DNA from 2 places in the Lysobacter brunescens genome. Region 1 is predicted to be linked to the other one. Evidence: predicted binding sites of a transcription regulator. Region 1 holds the regulator's gene; the other holds the start of a gene.
What was found. The regulator sigma-54, encoded in region 1, starts transcription at its own class of promoters, with help from an activator protein. The targets are predictions, from matches to a motif close to TGGCACGNGCNTTGC.

Region 1 (10,784 bases):
GGTCGGCCACGACATCGTGGCTGCCGCCATGCAGGCGTTCGACGCCGTGCACGGTGATGCGGTTGCTGCCGGCGCCCTCGATCTTCGCGCCCATCGCGATCAGGCAGTCGGCCAGATCGACGATCTCCGGCTCCATCGCGGCGTTTTCCAGCACGCTGGTGCCTTCGGCGAGCGTGGCGGCCATCAGCACGTTCTCGGTCGCGCCCACGCTGACCATGTCGAACACCACGCGCCCGCCCTTCAGGCGATCGGCCCTAGCCTTGATGAAGCCGTGTTCGACGCTGACTTCGGCGCCCAGCGCCTGCATGCCCTTGATGTGCTGGTCGACCGGGCGCGAGCCGATCGCGCAGCCGCCCGGGAGCGACACTTCGGCGGCGCCGTAGCGCGCCAGCAGCGGGCCCAGCACCAGCACCGACGCGCGCATGGTCTTGACCAGTTCGTACGGCGCGACGTGGCTGTGCACGCTGCGCGCATCGACACGGACGTGACCGCGTTCGACGTCATGGTCGACCGTCGCACCCAGTTCGCGGAGGACCTTGATCGTGGTGACCACGTCGTGCAGGTGCGGCACGTTGCCGATATCGACCGGACCGTCGGCGAGCAGGGTCGCGCACAGGATCGGCAGGACCGCGTTCTTCGCGCCGGAAATCCGGACTTCGCCCTGGAGCGGCACGCCGCCGGTGACTACGATTTTCTGCATGGAGTGTTCTGGGTCTGGAGGGTTCAGGGGGATCGACGCGACGCGTCGGATGAGCGCAGGCTCGGATCAGGCGTCGGCGACGCCGGCTTCCGCCGGGGTCACGGTCTTCAGCGCCAGGGCGTGGATCGCGCCGCCCATCAGGTCACCGAGGGTGGCGTAGACCATGCGGTGGCGGGCCAGCGGCAGCTTGCCCTGGAAGGCGTCGCAGACCACCAGCGCTTCGAAATGCACGCCGTCGTCGCCCTGCACGTGGGCGCGGGCGCCGGGCAGGCCCTGTTCGATGAGCTGGCGGATGGTGTCGGGGGTCATGGCGAGGGTCATGGCGGATCGGACCGGTGGGTTCGGGAGGCGCCCGCCGCGCCGGCCGGGGCCGGCATCGCGCGGAGATCGTCCTCGATTCGGAGGGGAAGACCGGCATTCATCGCCCGTGCGGGCAAAGCTGAACGCGGGTGCGTAGAATTGGCCGACTAGCGTAACGGAAAGCCGCCGGCTCCCCAATGGCGAACGCCACCCCCACTACATCGCCTGCGGGCACCCAGGACGCCGCCTCGCTCGACGACGGCGCCCTCGCGGCCAGCGGCCGCCGGGTCTTCGAGGTCGAGCGCGACGGGCTCGCGGCCGTCTCCGCACGGATCGACGGCCAGTTCTCCGCCGCCTGCCGCGCCATGCTGTCCTGCACGGGGCGGATCGTGTGCATCGGCATGGGCAAGTCCGGCCACGTGGCAAGGAAGATCGCCGCCACCCTCGCCTCCACCGGCACCCCCGCCTTCTACGTGCATCCCGGCGAGGCCGGGCACGGCGACCTGGGCATGATCACCGACCGCGACGTGGTCCTGGCCCTGTCCTACTCGGGCGAATCCGACGAAATCCTGATGCTGCTGCCGGTGCTCAAGCGCCAGGGCAACACCCTGATCGCGATGACCGGCCGTCCGCAGTCCACCCTCGCCCGCGAGGCCGACCTGCACCTCGACGTCAGCGTCCCGGCCGAGGCCTGCCCGCTGGCCCTGGCCCCGACCGCCAGCACCACCGCCTCGCTGGCCATGGGCGACGCCCTCGCCGTGGCCCTGCTCGAAGCCCGCGGCTTCACCTCCGACGACTTCGCCCGCTCCCATCCCGCCGGCGCGCTCGGCCGCCGGCTGCTGCTGCACATCGCCGACGTCATGCATTCGGGCGACGAGATCCCCGCCGTCGGGCCGGACGCCACCCTCGGCGATGCCCTGTTGGAGATGAGCCGCAAGCGGCTGGGCATGACCGCCGTGGTCGATGCCGACCGCCGCCTGCTCGGCCTGTACACCGACGGCGACCTGCGCCGCTCGCTGTCCGACCCCGCGACCGACGTGCACGGCACCCGGATCGAACAGCTGATGACCCGCACCCCGGTCACCATCGACGCCGACGCGCTCGCCGTCGAGGCCGCGCAACTGATGGAAACCCGCAAGATCAACGCACTGCTGGTGATCGATGGCGAGCGCCGCGTGGTCGGCGCGCTGAACATCCACGATCTGCTGCGGGCGCGGGTGGTCTGAGCATGGGAAGCACCGTGATCGACGCTGCCATGGACACCCTGCCCCTCGCCCGCCGTGCCGCCGGCGACACCGAGCTGATGGCGCGCGCCGGCAACATCCGCCTGGTGTGCTTCGACGTCGACGGCACCCTGACCGACGGCCGCCTGACCCTGGACGCCGACGGACGCGAAACCAAGAGCTTCCACGTCCACGACGGCCAGGGCATCGTCCTGCTGCGCCAGTGCGGGATCGAGGTCGCGTTCGTCACGGCGCGCCGCAGCGAAGTGGCCGAACGCCGCGCCCGCGAGCTGGGCGTGCGCTGCCACATCGGCGTGAAGGACAAGCTGGCCTGCGTGCGCGCACTCTGCGCGGAGCTGGGCATCGGCCTCGACGCGGTCTGCTTCATGGGCGACGACCTGCCCGACCTGCCGGCGATGCGGGCCGTGGGCCTGTCCGCCACCCCCGGCAATGCCCACGACCTGACCGCCGCTGCCGCCGAACTGCGCACTGCCGCGAAGGCCGGCAAGGGGGCCGCGCGCGAGCTGTGCGACCTGCTGTTGGCCGCGCAGGGCCGCATCGACGATCCGCTGCCGCCTGCCGCACGCGGGGAAGTCTCGTGAGCTGGCGTACCGTGGTGATCCTGCTGCTGTCGCTCGGCGCGCTCGTCGCCGGCTGGGCCGTGTGGAACCAGCAGCGTCCGGCACCACAGGCGCGCGTCGCCGACAATCGCCCGGACTACGTGCTGCACGACTTCGAGCTGACTGCGCTCGACGGCGAAGGCAAAGAATCGTTCACCCTGCGCGCCCCGCGCCTGGAACGCCGTCCCGACGACGCGACGATGTCGCTGGCGACGCCGCTGTTCCTGATCCCGAACGCGGAAGGCCAGCACTGGGAAATCCGCTCGAAGCAGGGTTGGGTCAGTGCCGACCAGGAAGAGATCCAGCTGTCGGGCGAGGTCAAGGCCAACAGCCCGGCCGCCACGGTGCGCCCGGTGACCATGAATACCGAGACCCTGCGGGTGTTTCCCCGCAGGAATCTGGCCGAAACCGACGATGTGATGACCATCGTTCAGCCCGGCTCTATACTCAGTGGACGCGGCTTTGCGGTGTCCACGGCCACGAAACGCTACGTGTTCCGATCCGAGGTCAAAACCCGCTATGTCCCAGCCCGTCGCTAAGACTCCTGTCTCCGTCGTTGCGCGCACCGTGCGCGGCATGCTGCTCTCGGCCCTGGTCGTCGCGGTCGCACTGCCGGCCTTCGCCTGGGCGCGCGGCACCGACCGCAACCAGCCGATGGACATCAAGGCCGGCAAGCAGGAGGGCACGCTCGACGGCAACAGCGTGAACGTGCTGTCCGGTGGCGTCACCATCTCCCAGGGCACGCTGGACATCCAGGCCGCCCGCGCCGACATCCACCAGCGCGGCGGCGATGTCGTCCGCGCAGTGCTCACCGGCAGCCAGGCGCAGCTCAAGCAGCAGATGGACGACGGCACCTGGATGACCGCCAAGGCCGACCGCATCGATTACGACATGGGCACCGACGTGATCGTGCTCACCGGCAACTACACCGTCACCACCGCGCGCGGCAGCACCAGCGGCCAGAAGATGACCTACGACCTCAAGACCAGCCGCGTCGAAAGCGGCGGCGAAGGCAACGGCCCGGTCACGATGCGCATCCTGCCCAAGACCGCCCAGGCCAAGCCGGCGACGCAGGGCAAACCCTGATGCTGGTCGCCGAAGGGCTGCGCAAGCGCTACAAGTCGCGCGAGGTCGTCCGCAATTTCGGCCTGCGCCTGGACGCGGGTGAAGTGGTCGGCCTGCTCGGACCGAACGGCGCTGGCAAGACCACCTGTTTCTACATGATCGTCGGCCTGGTGCCGGCCGATGCCGGCCGCATCGTGCTGGACGGACACGACATCACCGGCGAACCGATGTACGCCCGCGCCAAGCGCGGCGTCGGCTATCTGCCGCAGGAACCGTCGGTGTTCCGCAAACTCACCGTGGCCGACAACCTGCGCCTGGTGCTGGAACTGCGTCCGGATCTGAATCGCGCGAGCCGCGAGCGCGAGCTGGAAAGCCTGCTGGACGAACTGCAGGTGACGCATGTGGCCGACCAGATCGGCGCCAGCCTCTCCGGTGGCGAGCGCCGGCGCGTGGAGATCGCGCGCGCACTGGCCGCGAAGCCCAGGCTGATGCTGCTCGACGAGCCGTTCGCGGGCGTCGACCCGATTTCGGTCGGCGAGATCCAGCGCATCATCCGTCATCTGAAGAACCGCGGGATCGGCGTGCTGATCACCGACCACAGCGTCCGCGAGACGCTCGGCATCTGCGATCGCGCCTACATCCTCAGCGAAGGCGCCGTGCTCGCCCAGGGTGCGCCCGAAGCATTGCTCGCCAACCAGGACGTGCGTCGCGTCTATCTCGGCGACGCGTTCACCCTGTAAGGTCGCGCAGGGCATCCGCGCGTCTAGAGCCGCGCGGTATCCGAGGACATGCACAGCGCACCGGGAAGCGCGAGCCGCGTCTCAAAATAATTGCACGCAAGGATCGCGCCAAGCGCCGGGATCGCACTACCATAGGGACATGAAGCCTCGCCTGCAGACATCGCTCGGGCAGCAACTGGTCCTGACGCCGCAACTGCGTCAGGCCCTGCATCTGCTGCAGTTGTCGTCGCTCGAACTCGAGGCCGAAATCACCACGGCGGTCGAAAGCAACCCGCTGCTGGACTGGGACGAAGCCGAGGCTTCGGCGGAAACGCCTGAAGGCATGCCCGAGATCCCCGCACCGGAAGCGCCGGTCCCGGCGGCCGAGGATGCCTCCGATACGCCGCGCGAGAGCGACGAGGCCGACTGGGAGCCGCCGGACAGCTGGAACACCACCAGTTCCGGCACCGGCAGCGGATCGGGCGGAGACGAAGACGGCCTCGACCCGATGGACCGCCTGGTCCACACCGAATCCCTGCACGACCACCTGTCCTGGCAACTGCGCCTGACCCGGCTGTCGGCGCGGGACATGCAGATCGGCGCCGCGCTGATCGACGCGATCGAAGACGATGGCTACCTGCGCGAACCGCTGGAGGAGATCGCGCAGACGCTGCAACCGGAGATCGATGCAAATCCGGCCGAAATCCTCGCGGTGCTGCGCCAGATCCAGCGTTTCGACCCGCTGGGCGTGGGCGCGCGGGACCTGCGCGAATGCCTGACCCTGCAGATCGAAGCGCTCTCCGACGACACGCCGGGCAAGGCACTGGCGCTGCGGATCGTGGCCGGTCCGCTGGAGCGGCTGCCGAAAATCGGCGCCGACGGGCTGGCGCACGAACTGGCGGCGCCAGCCGATGACATCGCGGTCGCCCTGCATCTGGTGAGGTCGCTCGACCCGCGCCCGGGCTCGCAGGTCGGGGGCATGAGCGCGGACACCTACATCACCCCGGACTGCGTGATCTGGCGCCACCAGGGCATCTGGCGCGCTGCGCTGGCCGGCAGCCACACCCGGCTGACCATCCATCGCGGCTACGAGAGCATGATCCAGCGCGCCAGCAGCAGCGATGCCAGCTACCTGCGCGGACGCCTGCAGGAAGCCCGTTGGCTGCTCAAGCACCTGGAAGCGCGGGGCGACACCCTGCTCAAGGTCGTGCGCTGCCTGATCCGCCAGCAATCGGGCTATCTGGAATTCGGCGAGCAGGCACTGCGCCCGCTCACCCTGCGCGAAGTCGCCGCGGAAGTGGGCCTGCACGAATCGACCGTTTCGCGTGCGATCGCGCGCAAATACGCGATGACACCGCGCGGCACGCTGCCACTTCGCAGCTTCTTCGCCTCGGGCGTGGGCAGCGACGAAGGCGGCGAGACCTCCAGTACCGCGATCCAGTCGATGATCAAGCGGCTGATCGAAGCCGAGAATCCGCGCAAGCCGCTGTCCGATGCCAAGCTGGCCGACACGCTCAAGGCCTCCGGCGTGCCGGTGGCACGTCGCACCGTCGCGAAGTACCGCGAGGCGATGAACATTCCCGCCTCGCATGAACGCGTGCGGATGGCCTGATACGCGGATCGCGCGCGCCGCACGGGCTGATCGCAGTCAAAAAACAGCGCATTCCGCGCTTGCGCCGCCGCCCCGCTGGGGTACTCTGTGAACGAGGGATGGTTCGGGCGCGACAGGGCCTTGCAATCGAAGCCCGCGGGCCCGATCTCTCCCGGTACGACAGTGTCGGAAACGGCATTGTCGGCATCGCGGCGGTGGCCGTCCGGGCCCCACGCGGCGATGTGCGCCCAGGCCCGGCATCCAGAGGACACCGTCGATGCGTATCGAAACCCACGGCCACCAGCTCGAAGTCACTCCCGCCCTGCGCGACTACGTCGAAACCAAGCTCGCGCGACTCGGTCGGCATTTCGAACACCCGATGGACACCGTCCGCACCCAGCTGAGCATCAACAAGCCGCAACACTGCGCCGAAGCCACCGTCCACATCGCCGGCCGCACCCTGCATGCCGACGCCAACGGCCAGGACATGTATGCCGCCATCGACCTCCTCGCCGACAAACTGGATCGACTGCTATTGAAGCACAAGGAAAAGATGGTCGATCATCACCGCGGCGAAAGCCTCGCCCAGTTGGGGGATGCCGGCTGATCCGCTGAGCCCCGCCAAGACGCCACCGACGACCGCAGTTCGATGCGGCGGCACCCGCCGCGCATCGCTGCGGTCGTTCTCTTGTCCACGCATCGTTCCACGCCACCTTCGGTCACCACCTCCGACATGAACGCCAGCATCAGCGCCCGCGACCTGTTCGACCAACTGCACGAGCGCCTGGGCCTGCGCTGGGTAGCAGGACAACGCGGGCAGGAGCGCGTGCTGGAGGCCGTCGACACCGTCGCCCGCCGGCCGTCCCTCGCCGGCTACCTGAACATCATCTACCCGAACAAGGTGCAGATCCTCGGCACCGAGGAACTGGCCTGGCTGGACGCGCTCGATGCGCGCCAGCGCTGGGAGACGATCGAGAAGATGATCCAGTTCCGGCCGCTGGCGATGGTGATCAGCAAGAGCCAGCCCTGCCCCGAGGACCTGCGCGCCGCTGCCGAGGAATCGGACACCCCGCTGTGGTGCTCGCCGCGTCGCGGCCACGAGCTGTTCAACCACGTCCAGTATCACCTCGCGCGCAAGCTCGCACCGCGCCTGACCGTGCATGGCGTGTTCATGGAGATCTATTCGATCGGCGTGCTGATCACCGGGGAATCCGGCGCGGGCAAGAGCGAACTGGCGCTGGAGCTGGTGACGCGCGGCCACCGCCTCGTCGCCGACGACGCGCCGGAATTCACCCAGATCGCGCCCGACGTGCTCGATGGCGCCTGCCCGGACCTGCTGCAGGACCTGCTGGAAGTGCGCGGCCTGGGCATCCTCAACGTGCGTCAGATGTTCGGCGACACCGCGGTCAAGCGGAACAAGTACCTGCGCCTGATCGTGCACCTGACGCGCCCGCACCTGGAACCGCAGGCGACCGGCATCGAACGCCTCACCGGCGAGCTCGGCTCGCGTCGTGTGCTCGACCTCGATGTGCCGATGATCACCCTGCCAGTGATGCCCGGCCGCAACCTCGCCGTGCTCACCGAAGCCGCTGCGCGCGCGCACATCCTTCGCATCAAGGGCGTCGACCCGGCCGCGGCGTTCATGGCCCGCCACTCGCATTTCCTGGAGCGCGCGGAATGACCCCGCCCGATACCGAACGCGTGGCCGCGAACCCGAAACTGATCATCGTCAGCGGCATGTCGGGCAGTGGCAAGTCGATCGCGCTGCACACCTTCGAAGACCTCGATTTCTACTGCGTCGACAACCTGCCGGCGGAGCTGCTGCCCGAATTCGTGCGCAGCGCGACCGGCAAGAGCGACCTGCCGCCCAAGCTCGCCGTCGGCATCGACGTGCGCAGCCGCAACACCGATCTCTCGACCCTGCCCTCGCTGCTGTCCAAGGCCGGCGAACTGGGCCTCGATCCGAAACTCGTATTCTTCGACGCCAGCGACGATGTGCTGATCAAGCGTTACGCCGAAACCCGTCGCCGCCATCCGCTGAGCCACCTCGGCCTGACCCTGCACGACGCGATCGCGCTGGAACGGCGCATGCTGAAGCCGCTGCGCGCACTGGCCGACATCAGCATCGACACCAGCGAGACCAACGTCCACCAAATGCGCCGGCGCGTGATCGCAGAACTGGACCTCGCGGCGGAACGCCCGGTCTCGCTGCTGTTCGAATCCTTCGCCTACCGCCGCGGCGTGCCCGCCGACGCCGACTTCGTCTTCGACGCGCGCTGCCTGCCCAATCCGCACTGGGACGCGAGGCTGCGCCCGCTGTCCGGACGCGACCAGGGCGTGCGCGACTATCTCGCCGCGCAACCGGAAGTCGGCGAATACGTCGCCCAGGTCACGACTTTCCTCGATACCTGGATGCCGCGCATCCAGGCCGACACCCGCAGCTACATCACGGTCGCCTTCGGCTGCACCGGCGGCAAGCACCGCTCGGTCTACCTCGCCGAAACCCTCGCCGCACACGCCCGCGACAAGGGCTGGCGCGAGGTCGCGACGTATCATCGGGAGTTGGAGTAGCGGCTCGGCGTCACACCTTGCGTGATTGCGCACGCACCACCAGTCCAATCCCCCCAAGGATCGCCAGCGTCGCGAACAGCAGTCGCCAGGTCGGCGGCTCGCCCAGCAGCATGATGCCGGCGATCGCGGCGATCGCGGGGACGCTCAGCTGCACGGTGGCGGCGCTGGCGGCGCGCAGGTGCGGCAATGCTGTGTACCAGATCGCATAACCGACGCCGGAGGTCAGCGCGCCGGAGATCAAGGCGCACAGGATTCCGACGGCATCCGCATGGGCATCGCGCAGCAGGAACAAGCTGAGCACCAGGGCGAACGGGACCGCGCGGATGAAGTTGCCGGCGGTCTTCGCGGTGGCGTCGCCTGCGCCGCGTCCGCGCAGGGAATACGCACCCCAGGCGATGCCGGCAGCGACCATCAGCAGCGCCCCGCCCACCGGCGGCGCGGAGACGCCGGGCAGGAGCAGGCCGATGAGACCGGCCAGCGCCAACGCGAGTCCGCACCATTGCAGCGCCGCGAGCCGTTCACCGGCGAACAGGCCGTGACCGATCATCGTCGCCTGCACCGCACCGAACAGCAGCAGCGCGCCGGTGCCGGTCGACAGCGAGACGTAGGCGAAGGAGAAGCCGGCGGCGTAGACGAACAGCGCGAACGCAGACACCAGGTCGCCACCGGTACGCGCACCGCTGCGCAAGCGGACGATCGACCAGAGCACGAGCGCACCGGACACCAGCCGCAGCGACGTGAAGCTCGCCGCGTCGATGCCGCCATCGCGCAAGGCCAACCGACACAGCACCGAGTTGCCCGCGAACGCCAGCATCGCAGCGGCGACCACCAACCACAGCCGCGTGCCGGTCAGCGCCTGCACGCGGTCAGGCCTGCCCGGATGCAGGCCGACGCGCGCGGACGAGCAGCACGATGCCGAAGAGCACGAACGGCAGGCTCAGCCATTGCCCGACCGAGATCAGCTGGCCCGCTTCGTAGGCCGCCTGCGGGGTCTTCACGAATTCCACGAGGATGCGCACGCCGAAGATCAGGACCAGCATCCAGCCGAGGAGCAGGCCGCGCGGGGTGTCGGCGCCGGTGCGCGCGTAGATCGCGCGCAGCACGAGGAAGGTCAGCAGATAGCCGAAGGCTTCGTACAGCTGCGCCGGATGACGCGGCAGTGCATCGATCGCTTCGAAGACCACGCCCCATTGCCCACCCGTCGGATTGCCGACGATCTCGGAATTCAGGAAGTTCGCCGTGCGGATGAACACCGCAACCAGCGCCGAAGGAATGGCCATGCGATCCAGCAGCCAGGCGAACGGCAGCTGCAGCTTCCGGCAGGCCAGCCACATGCCGACGACCACGCCGATGACGCCACCATGGCTGGCCAGCCCGCCTTCCCAGATGCGCAGGATCGCCAGCGGATTCGCCAGATAGTACGCGGGCTCGTAGAACAGGCAGTGCACGATGCGCGCACCGAGCACCGCGCCGATCAGCGCGTACATCAGCAGCGCATCGGCGTGCTGTTCGGGCACGCCTTCGCGACGGAACATGCGAGCGAGGATGCGCTGGCCGACGAAGAAACCGCCGACGAACAGCAGCCCGTACCAGCGCAGGGAGACTTGCCCGATCTGCAGCGCGATCGGATCGAAATTCCAGTGGATCAGCATGCGGAACGGGAATCCTGGAGGTGGATGCAGTTCATACACCGGCCGCGTGGCGCCACAGCGCGCGGTTGAGCGGCGCGATCTTCCCGGCCAGTCCCAACGCATGGCCGCGCAACAGGGTGGTGACCAGGTCGTCGTTGGAAAACACGCGGTTGATCGCGCCGAAGGCGTAGGCAGATGCGGTGGCGTCGCTGCGGCGGGCACGCGCCCAGCGGGCGAGGCGATGCGGCGCGGCCCAGTCGGCCTTGCGCGCCTGCGCCGAGACGACCATGTCGCGCAGTGCGGCCACGTCGCGCAGGCCGAGATTGACGCCCTGCCCGGCCAGCGGATGGACCACGTGCGCGGC
Region 2 (10,784 bases), 1.9 Mb from region 1:
GAATGGCCCGCGCAGCGCACGGAGGAAACCTTCGGCCTGTTCTTCGACTTCGACAAACCCGCCGAAGCCGGCTGGCGGGTGAACCCGCCTTCGACCGAGTACCGCGCCTACGTCGAGAACACCACCACCGATCCCCGCTTCCGCGACGCGTCCGGGACGCTCCGCATCGAGGGCGACGGCAACTGGAGCGGCAGCGAGCGCGGCGCGGACCGGCTGCGCGCCTGGATCCAGTCCCTGCCGACGCCGCGCAACGTCCGCGTCGAAGCCTATGCGAGCCACGAGCACGCGAGCGGCGCAGGCGAAGCCCCGCGCGCGCAGCACAACATGCGCCTGGCGCAGCGCAGGCGCGACGTGGCGCTGGCGATCGTGCAGCGCGCGGGCGGCACCGTCGCCGGTGGCAGCGCGCACGGCGACGCGCCGGCCTCCAACCGTCCGGGTAGCCATTCGGCGATGGGCGGCGATCCGGACAACCGCGTGGTGCACGTGATCGGCCAGCGTGCCGCGAGCGCGCCATCGCGCTGGTCGGGGACGCTGCGTCGACCCGCCTCGATCCGTCCGGAGCCCCAGCCGCAACCTCAGCCGCAACCCCAGCCGCAACCTCAGCCTCAGCCGCAGCCGCAGCCGCAGCCGCAGCCGCGCCCACCGGCCGCAGGCGGCGGCAATGCGCCGGTCGCGGTGTCGCTCAAGCTGAAGTTCGTGCGCCAGGAAGAACGCAAGACCCTCACCCTGCGCTACAACCGTGCGGAAGCGACCCGTCGCACCTATGCCCCGCAGGGCTTCTTCGGCCTGCTCCTCGGCGACCTGCGCAACAAGGACAAGTATTTCCGCGAGATCGACCTGGCCGATCCCTTCTTCCGGCAATTCAAGGTCGAAGCGAGCTGCCCGATCGACTTCGCGCGGATCGGCATGCTCTCGGCGCAGGTCGCGCTGGACTACGGCGATGCCGCGCGCCCGCAGGACCACCGCCACGACGATTTCACCTTCCTGCCCGGCGATGCCTCCACGCAGACGTTCGAGGTCTTCATGAATTCGACCCGCGACGTCGAATACGCGGCGGGCTTCCAGTACCACTTCGACCCGCAGTCGGACTGGGCGGCCGACCGGCACAGCTACGAGGTTCCGTCGCGGGACACTGCGGATCGCACGCTGTTCGTCAATCCCTACGAGCACGTGGAGTTCCGCGAAATCGCCGCGACGCCCGGCGACGTGGACTGGGAGATCGTCGAAGCGATCGAAGTGCGCCTGCAGGCGCGCGGCTACGCCTCGCCGGAACCGCGCGCCGCCCTCATGCTCACCGCGGATGGCGGAGCGCAGACATGGAAACTGCGCGGCGCGAAGCCTGCGCCGGCGAATCGCGGTGTCACCGTGCAGTACGTGCAGCGGCTCAAGGACGGTACCTCCGAACGCACGACGCCGGTGGAGGTCGACATCCCGCAACTGGTGGTCCACGACCTGTTCGCGTCCGCGCTGCGCCTGGAATTCATTCCGCTGTTCGATCCCGCCTCGGTCAGCCGCGTGTTCATCGATGTGGAGTATCGCGACACGGACAACGCCTACGAGCGGAGCGAGCGCCTGGAGCTGCGCGGCGACGCCACCGATCCCGTGAAGCTTCGCATCGCCCTGCGCGACGGCACCCTGCGCCGCTATCGCCGCCGCTTCACCTTCGTCGGCACAGCGGGCACGTTCGACCAGCGGGCATGGGAAGAGAGCGAGGAAGAACTGGTCCCGGTGCGATGAACGCGCAAGCCTGCCCAACTGCCGACGCACGGCTGTCGCTGTCGCCACTGCCCGCCGGCATCGACGCCACGCTGGCGCGCCTGGCGGGCCCGCTGCCGCAGGCCGCGACGATCGCGGAGGCCTGGCTGCGCCGCGTGCTGTCGCCGATCGGCGACAGCCTGTGGCCGGAGATGGCGTGGCGCTTCAGTCGGCTCACCTCATCGGGCATGCCGATGGAGTTCGCGTGGTCGTCGCGCGAGACCGCGGTGCGCTGGACGGCCGAGGTCGCGGCGCCGGAATCCGATGAGCGCGCGCGACTGGCCATCGCCGCTGCCCACCTGCCCGACCGGGAGCGCATCGACCTGGCGCCGTGGCATCGGCTCCAGCGCGACGCACGACTGAAGTACGGGGCCTGGCTCGGCATGCGCCATGCCCACGACACGGTCGGCAAGCTCTACGTGGAGCTGCCTGCAGGCATCGCGCTGCCCGACCGCCATCACCACCCGTTGCTGCGCGCCGACGGCATGGCCTGGCGCATGGTCGGCCTGAACGTCGATGGCAGCCGCGAGTATTACGGCCAGGGGACATCGCTGGATCGCGCGACGGTCGGCCGGCTCGCCGATGCCGTGACCGGAAACGGCGCGGCGCTGGAGACGCTGCTCGCCGCCCTGACCCGCCGGCAGGAGCTGCCCCGGCCTTCGGGACTGAGCCTCACGCTCGATGCCGAAGGCCGCGCGCTCGCGCTGACCTGGTTCATCTTCGCCAAGGCACTGTTCCGCGACGACACCGAAGCGGCCACCACGCTCGGCGCACTCTGCGATGGCGCGCCGCGCGCGGTCCATGCCGCGCTCGTCGCCGGCAGCGACGACGGCGCCTGGCGACACGGCATGGTCGGCGCGGGCATCGACGTGAAGGGCAGGACATGGCTGCAGTGCGGCCTGCGCCCGACCTGAGCCGCGCGTCGACGTGGCCGGACGGCGTCGATGCCGACGGCATCGTGCCCAGCATGTTCGAGCACGGCGTGTTCGAGCACGGCGGCCAGCGGCGCGAGGACCGCAATGGATTCGTCGGCGCGCTCGCCGTGCGCGCACTGCGTCGCCAGGGACGCGCGGTCCCGGACGTGATGCTCGACGCGCTGGAGCGCTGTCGGCATGGCGAAGGCGGTTTCGGTTTCTGGCCGGAGCACGCACACCCGGCCTGGGCACCCGCGCTGCCGGGCGATGCCGACGACACCGCGATCATGCTCTTCGAACTCGTGCGCGCAGGCCGCATCGACATCGATGCGGCACGACGGACGGCCTGCCGCACCATCGGTCGGCACCGCATCGCCACGCTGCCGCTGCTGCGCCCGCCATGGCTGCGCACCGGCGTCTTCTCGACCTGGCATCGCGCAGGACGCAGCCACGATGTGATCGACTGCACGGCGACCGCGAACGTGCTCGCGTTGCTGGCCGCGCTGTCGCTCGACCATCTTCCGGGCGCATCCGCCGCGACCGCGATGCTCGCCGATGCCGTGGCCTGGGCCGGCGATGCGCCGGCGCGCGCGGCAAGCCTGTCGCCGTTCTATCCGGATCCGGCCGAACTCGTGCTGGCGCTGACGCACGCCGTGGAGGCCGGCGCGCACGCCTTGCGCCCGGTGCGCGATGCGGCCGCCGGCAGCGCCTGGGGCCGCGATGCCGAAGCGCGCACGCACGACGACGCGTATCCGGTCTGCGGCAGCGCCTACGGCATCGCGGTGTGGCGCGCGCCCGTCCTCGCGCGCATCCGCGCGGGCGCTGCCTGAAGCCTCGACGACAAACTGCGACGGCGCCGGATCGCTCCGGCGCCGTCGGTCACGCATGCGGTCGCAGGCCGACCGCCTCAGTGCTCGTAAGCGGCCTCGCCATGCGACGCGATGTCCAGGCCTTCGCGTTCGGCATCCTCGTTCACGCGCAGGCCGACCGTGTACTTCACGACCATGAAGGCGACCAGCGAGACCACGCCGGACAATGCCACGGTGACCAGCACGCCCTGCAGCTGCACCCAGACCTGGGAGGCGATGCTGTAGTCGGCGAGCGCGGTTTCGGTGACGTAGTCCCACAGGCCCGCACCGCCCAGCGACGGCGCCGCGAACACGCCGGTGAGCAGCGCACCGGCGATGCCGCCGACGCCGTGCACGCCGAACACGTCGAGGGAGTCGTCGGCGCGCAGCAGCTTCTTCAGGCCGGTGACGCCCCAGAAGCAGACCACGCCGGCGATGGCACCCATCGCGATCGCACCCATCAGGCCGACCAGACCGGCCGCCGGGGTGATCGCCACCAGGCCGGCGACCGCGCCCGAGGCGCCGCCGAGCATCGACGGCTTGCCGCGCGCGATCCACTCCGCCGCGCTCCAGCTCAGCACCGCTGCGGCGGTGGCGAGGAAGGTGTTGACGAAGGCGAGCGCGGCCACGCCGTTGGCTTCCAGCGCGGAGCCGGCGTTGAAGCCGAACCAGCCGACCCACAGGATCGAGGCGCCGACCATGGTCTGGGTGAGGTTGTGCGGCTTGATCGCCTCGCGCTTGTAGCCGATGCGCGGACCGATCACGTAGGCGCCGACCAGACCGGCGATCGCGGCGTTGATGTGCACCACGGTGCCGCCGGCGAAATCCAGTGCGCCCTTGGCCCAGAGGAAACCGGCGGCGGCGGTCGCGGTCTTCGCGGCCTCGGCGTCGGTGAACGCATCGGGACCGGGGAAGAACCACACCATGTGCGCCATCGGCGTGTAGGCGAAGGTGAACCAGATCACCGTGAACAGCAGCACGCCGGCGAATTTCACGCGTTCGGCGAACGCACCGACGATCAGCGCGCAGGTGATGCAGGCGAACGCGCCCTGGAACACGAAGAACACCAGTTCTGGGATGTACACGCCCTTGGTGAAGGTCGCGGCCATCGCGCCGTTGAGGCCGGCGCCGAACAGGCGGTCGCCGCCGCCGATGAAGGCGTTGCCGGCGGTGAACGCGAGGCTGTAGCCGTACACCGCCCACAGCACCGCGACCAGCGAGAACACCACCAGGCATTGCATCAGGATCGACAGCACGTTCTTGCTGCGCACCAGGCCACCGTAGAACAGCGCAAGGCCCGGCAGCGCCATGAAGATCACCAACGCGGCGCAGACCATGATCCACGCGGTGTCGCCCTTGTTGGCAGTCGGCGCGGGTGCGGGTGCGGCCTCTGCGGCGGCATCCGCCGCAGGCGCGGCCGGGGCAGTTGCTGCTTCGGCCGGTGCAGCGTCGGCAGGCGCGGCGTCTGCAGGTGCGGCATCAGAAGATGTCGCCGCGACGGACTCGCTTGCGACGGGTGCCTCCGGGGCGGTCTGCGCGGAGGCGAGGAAGGTCGAACAGAGGGTGGTCGCAGCGAGCAGCATCGCGAAAGCGAATGCACGGGCGCGCGACCCGGACAGGGCAGTCGTCATGGGACGGTCTCCGAGGTGTGGGTTAGAGCGCGTCCGCGCCGACTTCGCCGGTGCGGATGCGGATGACCTGTTCCAGCGCGACGACGAAGATCTTGCCGTCGCCGATCTTGCCGGTGCCGGCGGATTGCTGGATGGCCTCGATCGCGGCATCGAGCTGGTCCGTGGACACCGCGACCTCGACCTTGATCTTGGGCAGGAAATCCACGACGTACTCGGCGCCGCGATACAGCTCGGTATGACCCTTCTGTCGCCCGAAGCCTTTCACTTCGGTGACGGTGATGCCGGACACGCCGATCTCGGACAGGGCTTCGCGCACCTCGTCGAGTTTGAACGGCCGGATGATGGCGGTGATCAGTTTCATGCGCTCTCCCCGTGTGGACGGAGCGCCGGATGCCTGCGCAAGCGCACCACGCGCTCCAGGATGAACGCCGGTCGTGGCGGATCGATGCACGCAGGCGTCGATCCGCCCCGCCGGCTCCCGTCCGGGATACCGCACCGCATTCCGACGTGGGGAAGGAAGCTGCGATGCGTCTCCCGCGACCTCGTCGCCGCCCGCGTCTTCCGTCGAAGCGCGCGCACGGCCTTGAACCCTTGAACTGATGTGGGCCGGCGCAGAGCGCCAGGCCGCATACCGCACTCTCGTTCGCCCCGGCCCGGGGCGTCTGCCTCGTTCCTCTCGTCAGGCCCGAACCGTCACAGTTCGAGCGTCATGAACACACTCCAGGGGTCGTCGACGTAATCCGCGAACGGACCGCACATCACGAACCCGAACCGCTCGTACAGCATGCGCGCCGGCATGAACACCTCGGGCGAACCGGTTTCCAGGCTCAGCCGCCGGTAGCCGCGCTCGCGCGCCGTCGCCACGATGTGGCGCAGCAATGTTGCCGCCACGCCCTTGTTGCGATGCACCGGTGCGGTGCGCATCGACTTGATCTCGCCGTGCGTGCCGTCCAGCGCCTTCAACGCGCCGCATCCGAGCAGCGCTTCGCCCTCCCACGCCGTCCAGAAAGTGATGTCCGGACGACGCAGTTTGTCCAGATCCAGCGCATGTACGCTCTCCGGCGGCGAATGCCGGTGCATGTCGTCGAGATGGTCCTGCAGGAACCTGGCGATCTCGACACCGCGCAGGTCGTCGATGCGGATGTCCACGATGCCGATATCCCCCTGTCATCCCGAACGCATGTGAGGGACCTGTTTGTTGGCGGTGGCGAAACGCCCCCACCCCAGCCCTCCCTGCCAGCAGGCATAGCCTGCTGGCGTTCGTCAGCGCACGGAGCAGTGCTCCGTAATCGCGCCTCCTCACCCCCCGCGCGCGGGGGAGGGAGATGAGGCATCAGATCGTGTAGTACATCTGGTACTCGAGCGGATGCGTCGCGGCGCGGAAACGCGTCACTTCCTGCATCTTCAGCGCGATGTAGCCGTCGATGAAGTCGTCGGTGAACACGCCGCCGGCCTTGAGGAACTCGCGGTCCTTGTCCAGCGCTTCCAGCGCCTGGTCCAGCGAGTGGCAGACGGTCGGAATCGCCTTCTCTTCTTCCGGCGGCAGGTCGTACAGGTCCTTGTTGCTCGGCTCGCCCGGATCGATCTGGTTCTTGATGCCGTCGAGGCCGGCCATCATCAGCGCGGCGAAGGTGAGGTAGCCGGAGTTCATCGGATCGGGGAAGCGGATCTCGATGCGGCGGGCCTTCGGGTTCGCCACGTACGGGATGCGGCACGAGGCCGAGCGGTTGCTCGCCGAGTAGGCCAGCATCACCGGCGCTTCGAAGCCCGGCACCAGGCGCTTGTAGCTGTTGGTGGTCGAGTTGGCGAAGGCGTTGATCGCGCGGGCGTGCTTGAAGATGCCGCCGATGTACCACAGCGCCATCTGCGACAGACCACCGTAGCCGTCGCCGGAGAACAGGTTCACGCCGCCCTTGGCCAGCGACTGGTGCACGTGCATGCCGCTGCCGTTGTCACCGACGATCGGCTTGGGCATGAAGGTCGCGGTCTTGCCGTTGCGGTGCGCGACGTTCTTGATGACGTACTTCATCGTCAGCAGGTCGTCGGCCTTCTTCACCAGCGTGCTGAACTTGGTGCCGATCTCGCACTGGCCGGCGTTCGCGACTTCGTGGTGGTGCACTTCGACTTCGATGCCCAGCGAGGTGAGCGTCTTGCACATCTCGGCGCGCAGGTCGTGCAGCGAGTCGAGCGGGGCGACCGGGAAGTAGCCGCCCTTCACCATCGGGCGGTAGCCGGTGTTGCCGCCGGCGTATTCGCGGCCCGAGTTCCAGTGCGCTTCTTCCGAGTCGATGTGGAAGAAGGTGTGGCCCATTTCATTGGCGAAACGGACGCTGTCGAAGATGAAGAATTCCGGTTCCGGGCCGAAGAAGGCCTGGTCGGCGATGCCGCTGGCCTTGAGGTAGGCCTCGGCGCGCTTGGCCACGCCGCGCGGGTCGCGCGAGTAGGCCTGCATGGTCGCCGGGTCGAGGATGTCGCAGGTCAGCACGACGGTCGGGTCGGCGGTGAACGGGTCGAGGAAGGCGGTCGACGGATCGGGCAGCAGCACCATGTCCGATTCGTTGATGCCCTTCCAGCCGCTGATCGACGAGCCGTCGAACATCTTGCCGTCCTCGAACAGGCCGGGTTCGACGATCGAGGCCGGGAAGGTCACGTGGTGCTGCACGCCGCGCATGTCGGCGAAGCGCAGGTCGACGAATTCGACCTTGTGGTCCTTGATCAGTTTTTCGACGTGTTCGAGGGACATCTCGGAAACTCCGGCAGGGTGAGGAATGCCTCTCCCATTGCAAGGGGCGTGCCAGCCAGTTTCGTCACGCAAGCCATTGATTCCACGCGGGCAAGCTGCTTCCCCGAATCACGATCGCACCAATCTGGTGCAGCCAAGGCTGGATTGCACCATCCGCGTGCCGACCGGGACAGGCGGCGCACGCAGGCCGCCTCAGCCCTGCCCCAGGATCCGCGCCATGACCTCGGTGGCGCGCGCGGCGGAGGCACCGGTCGATGGATGCGATGCCTCGCCCCGCAGGTGCCGAGCGATGGCGGTAACGTGCGGCAGCTGGATGTGGGGCGGATGGGCGATGACGCGCTCGGTCGAGACCCCGCCGCATTCCAGCACCAGCGGCGCTTCGTCGAACACGGAGAAGCGCAGGGTTCCGTCGCGGCCGACGATCTCGACGCTGTCCCGGCCCCGGTCGGCGGCGAAATTCCAGAACCCGCTGCCGAGGGCACGACTGCCATCGGCCTGCGGCGCGAAGCGCCAGTGGGCGACGACCGCGTCCTCGGCCGGATACAGGCCCTGCTGGTTGAGCGCCGTGCCGGCGACATCCTCGATATCGCCGAGCAGATGCATCAGCAGGTCGAGGCCGTGGCTGGCGAGGTCGACGAAGTAGCCGCCGCCGGACTGCGCGGGATCCGTGCGCCAGCCGCTGCGGCCCGCGAGATCGTCGGGCTTCGGCGGCCGCGAGAAGGTCCAGTGCGCGTGGCGCACCGGGCCGATCCGGCCTTCGCGCAGCCAGTCGGCCACCTGCGCGAACCGCGGCAGCGAACGCCGGTAGTAGGCGACGAACAGCGGCACGCCCGCCTCGCGGAACGCGGCATTCATCCGGACGCATTCCTCCGGCGTGCGTGCCATCGGCTTCTCGACGCAGCAGGGCTTGCCGGCGGCGGCGACCCGCAGCGCGTAGTGCAGGTGCGTGTCCGGCGGCGTGGCGATGTAGACCGCATCGATGTCGTCGGCGCGGATGATCGCATCGGCACCGTCGGTCCAGCGCGGCACGCCGTGGCGGCGTGCATAGTCCTCGGCCAGGGCGCCATTGCGGCGCATCACCGCCTGCAGCGCGAAACCCGGCACTTGCTGGTAAGCCGGGCCGCTCTTCACCTCGGTGACCGCACCGCAACCGATGATGCCCCAGCGGATCGTCTTCATGCTGTCCCTCCCGAGGGCCCGTGATGCCGGCACAGCGCCGGATCATAGTCGGGGCCGCGCTGCGGCACGATAGACTGCGCGGCAGTCCCATCCGGCCTCCCCGTCATGCGCAAGACCGCGCGTCAGCTCGCCGCGACCCTCGCCCTCTCCCTGGCATACCTCGTGGCGCCCGCCCCCGCCCGCGCCGCCGACTTCGACACCTGCCTGGTCCTCAGCGGCGGCGGTGCGCGCGGCATGGCGCACATCGGCGTCATCAAGGTGCTCGAACGCGAGCGCATCCCGGTGGACTGCATCGTCGGCACCAGCATGGGCGCGGTGGTCGGCAGCCTCTACGCCAGCGGCCTGACCGCGACCGAGATCGAAACGCAGATGCGCGCGCTGGACTGGAACACGATGTTCGTCGACCGCATCGACCGCAGCGTGTTCCCGGCGCGGCGCAAGGCCGAGGACCGCAGCTTCCTCGCCAAGGGCGGCTTCGGCCTGCGCGACGGCAAGGTCGGCGTGCCGCCGTCGCTGTTCGAAGGCCAGCGCCTGGCGGTCGCGCTGCGCGCCGCGCTGCTGCCGAGCGCGACGATCCCGCGTTTCGACGACCTGCCGATTCCGTATCGCGCGGTCGGCACCGACCTGGAAACCGGCGACGCGGTGGCGATGGACAGCGGCGACCTGGTCAACGCCGTGCGCGCGAGCATGGCCGTGCCCGGCGCGTTCTCGCCAGTGAGCTACGGCGAGCGTTCGCTGATCGACGGCGGCGTGGCGATGAATCTCCCCGTCGAGATCGCGCAGAAATGGGGTGCGCGGCGGATCATCGCGGTCGACATCGCGGCGAAGCTGAAGAGCCGCGACCAGCTGCTCGATCCCTTCAGCATCACCGACCAGATGATCACCGCGCTGATGCAGAAGGAAAGCCAGCGCCAGCGCGACCGGCTCGGCCCGCGCGACGTGCTGATCGTGCCCGAGCTGGCCGACCTGGGCTCGGCCGATTTCACCGGAGGCATGGACAAGGGCGTGGCGCTGGGCGAAGCCGCGACCGTGGCCGCGTTGCCGCAGCTGCAGGCGATGCGTGTGTCGGAAGCCGATTACGCCGCCTGGAGGACGGCGCGCGCGGCGAAGCTCAGGCCGATCGGCACCATCGACCGCGTCGAGCTGGCCAACACCTCCGGCGTCGACGATGAAGCCATCCTCGCGCGCATGTCCGCCAAGCCCGGCGAGGCCGTCGACGCGAAGAAGATCGAGCAGGACCTCGGCCGCCTGTACGGTCTCGGCGAGTTCTCGCGCGTCTACTACACGATCGAATCGGACGACTGCGACGACACCGTGCTGACCTACGTCGCGCGCAGCCGTCGCTGGGAAGAGGACGGCACGCTCAAGCTCGGCCTGCTGATGCAGGACGACTTCGAGGGCCAGGGCGAATACCAGCTCGGCGCGCGCTACGGTCGGCGCGAACTCAACCGCTTCGGCGGCGAGCTGCTGCTGGAAGCACGCATCGGCGACCGCAACCGCGCCTTCGCCGAACTGCACCAGCCGCTCACCCTGCAGCGCACCGTGTTCTTCCGGCCCTCGCTGGAATGGCGCGGCGAGAACGAGACCCTGCTCGACGGCGGCAACACCACAGGCGAGTACCGCTACAGCTTCTGGCAGGCGCGCACCGGGCTGGGCGCGGTGTTCGGCGACTGGGGCGAAGCCTCGATCGCGCCGTTCGCGCGGCGCAACCACT

Region 2: the regulator sigma-54 is predicted to act here: its motif matches at 7,931-7,945, upstream of glnA (type I glutamate--ammonia ligase).

Annotation. Positions count from the first base shown of each region.
Region 1 is NZ_JBHTIF010000001.1:2,503,815-2,514,598, reverse strand. It holds gene murA (UDP-N-acetylglucosamine 1-carboxyvinyltransferase) at 1-700, opposite strand, end outside; gene ACFQ0E_RS11165 (BolA family protein) at 767-1,009, opposite strand; gene ACFQ0E_RS11160 (KpsF/GutQ family sugar-phosphate isomerase) at 1,198-2,226, shown strand; gene ACFQ0E_RS11155 (KdsC family phosphatase) at 2,256-2,825, shown strand; gene lptC (LPS export ABC transporter periplasmic protein LptC) at 2,840-3,382, shown strand; gene lptA (lipopolysaccharide transport periplasmic protein LptA) at 3,363-3,929, shown strand; gene lptB (LPS export ABC transporter ATP-binding protein) at 3,929-4,648, shown strand; gene ACFQ0E_RS11135 (RNA polymerase factor sigma-54) at 4,788-6,239, shown strand; gene hpf (ribosome hibernation-promoting factor, HPF/YfiA family) at 6,496-6,825, shown strand; gene hprK (HPr(Ser) kinase/phosphatase) at 6,952-7,899, shown strand; gene rapZ (RNase adapter RapZ) at 7,896-8,789, shown strand; gene ACFQ0E_RS11115 (DMT family transporter) at 8,800-9,651, opposite strand; gene lgt (prolipoprotein diacylglyceryl transferase) at 9,656-10,441, opposite strand; gene ACFQ0E_RS11105 (FAD-dependent oxidoreductase) at 10,473-10,784, opposite strand, start outside.
Region 2 is NZ_JBHTIF010000001.1:558,226-569,009, forward strand. It holds gene ACFQ0E_RS02370 (hypothetical protein) at 1-1,737, shown strand, start outside; gene ACFQ0E_RS02375 (hypothetical protein) at 1,734-2,669, shown strand; gene ACFQ0E_RS02380 (hypothetical protein) at 2,639-3,499, shown strand; gene ACFQ0E_RS02385 (ammonium transporter) at 3,577-5,148, opposite strand; gene ACFQ0E_RS02390 (P-II family nitrogen regulator) at 5,171-5,509, opposite strand; gene ACFQ0E_RS02395 (GNAT family N-acetyltransferase) at 5,842-6,297, opposite strand; gene glnA (type I glutamate--ammonia ligase) at 6,482-7,891, opposite strand; gene ACFQ0E_RS02405 (Gfo/Idh/MocA family protein) at 8,084-9,070, opposite strand; gene ACFQ0E_RS02410 (patatin-like phospholipase family protein) at 9,176-10,784, shown strand, end outside.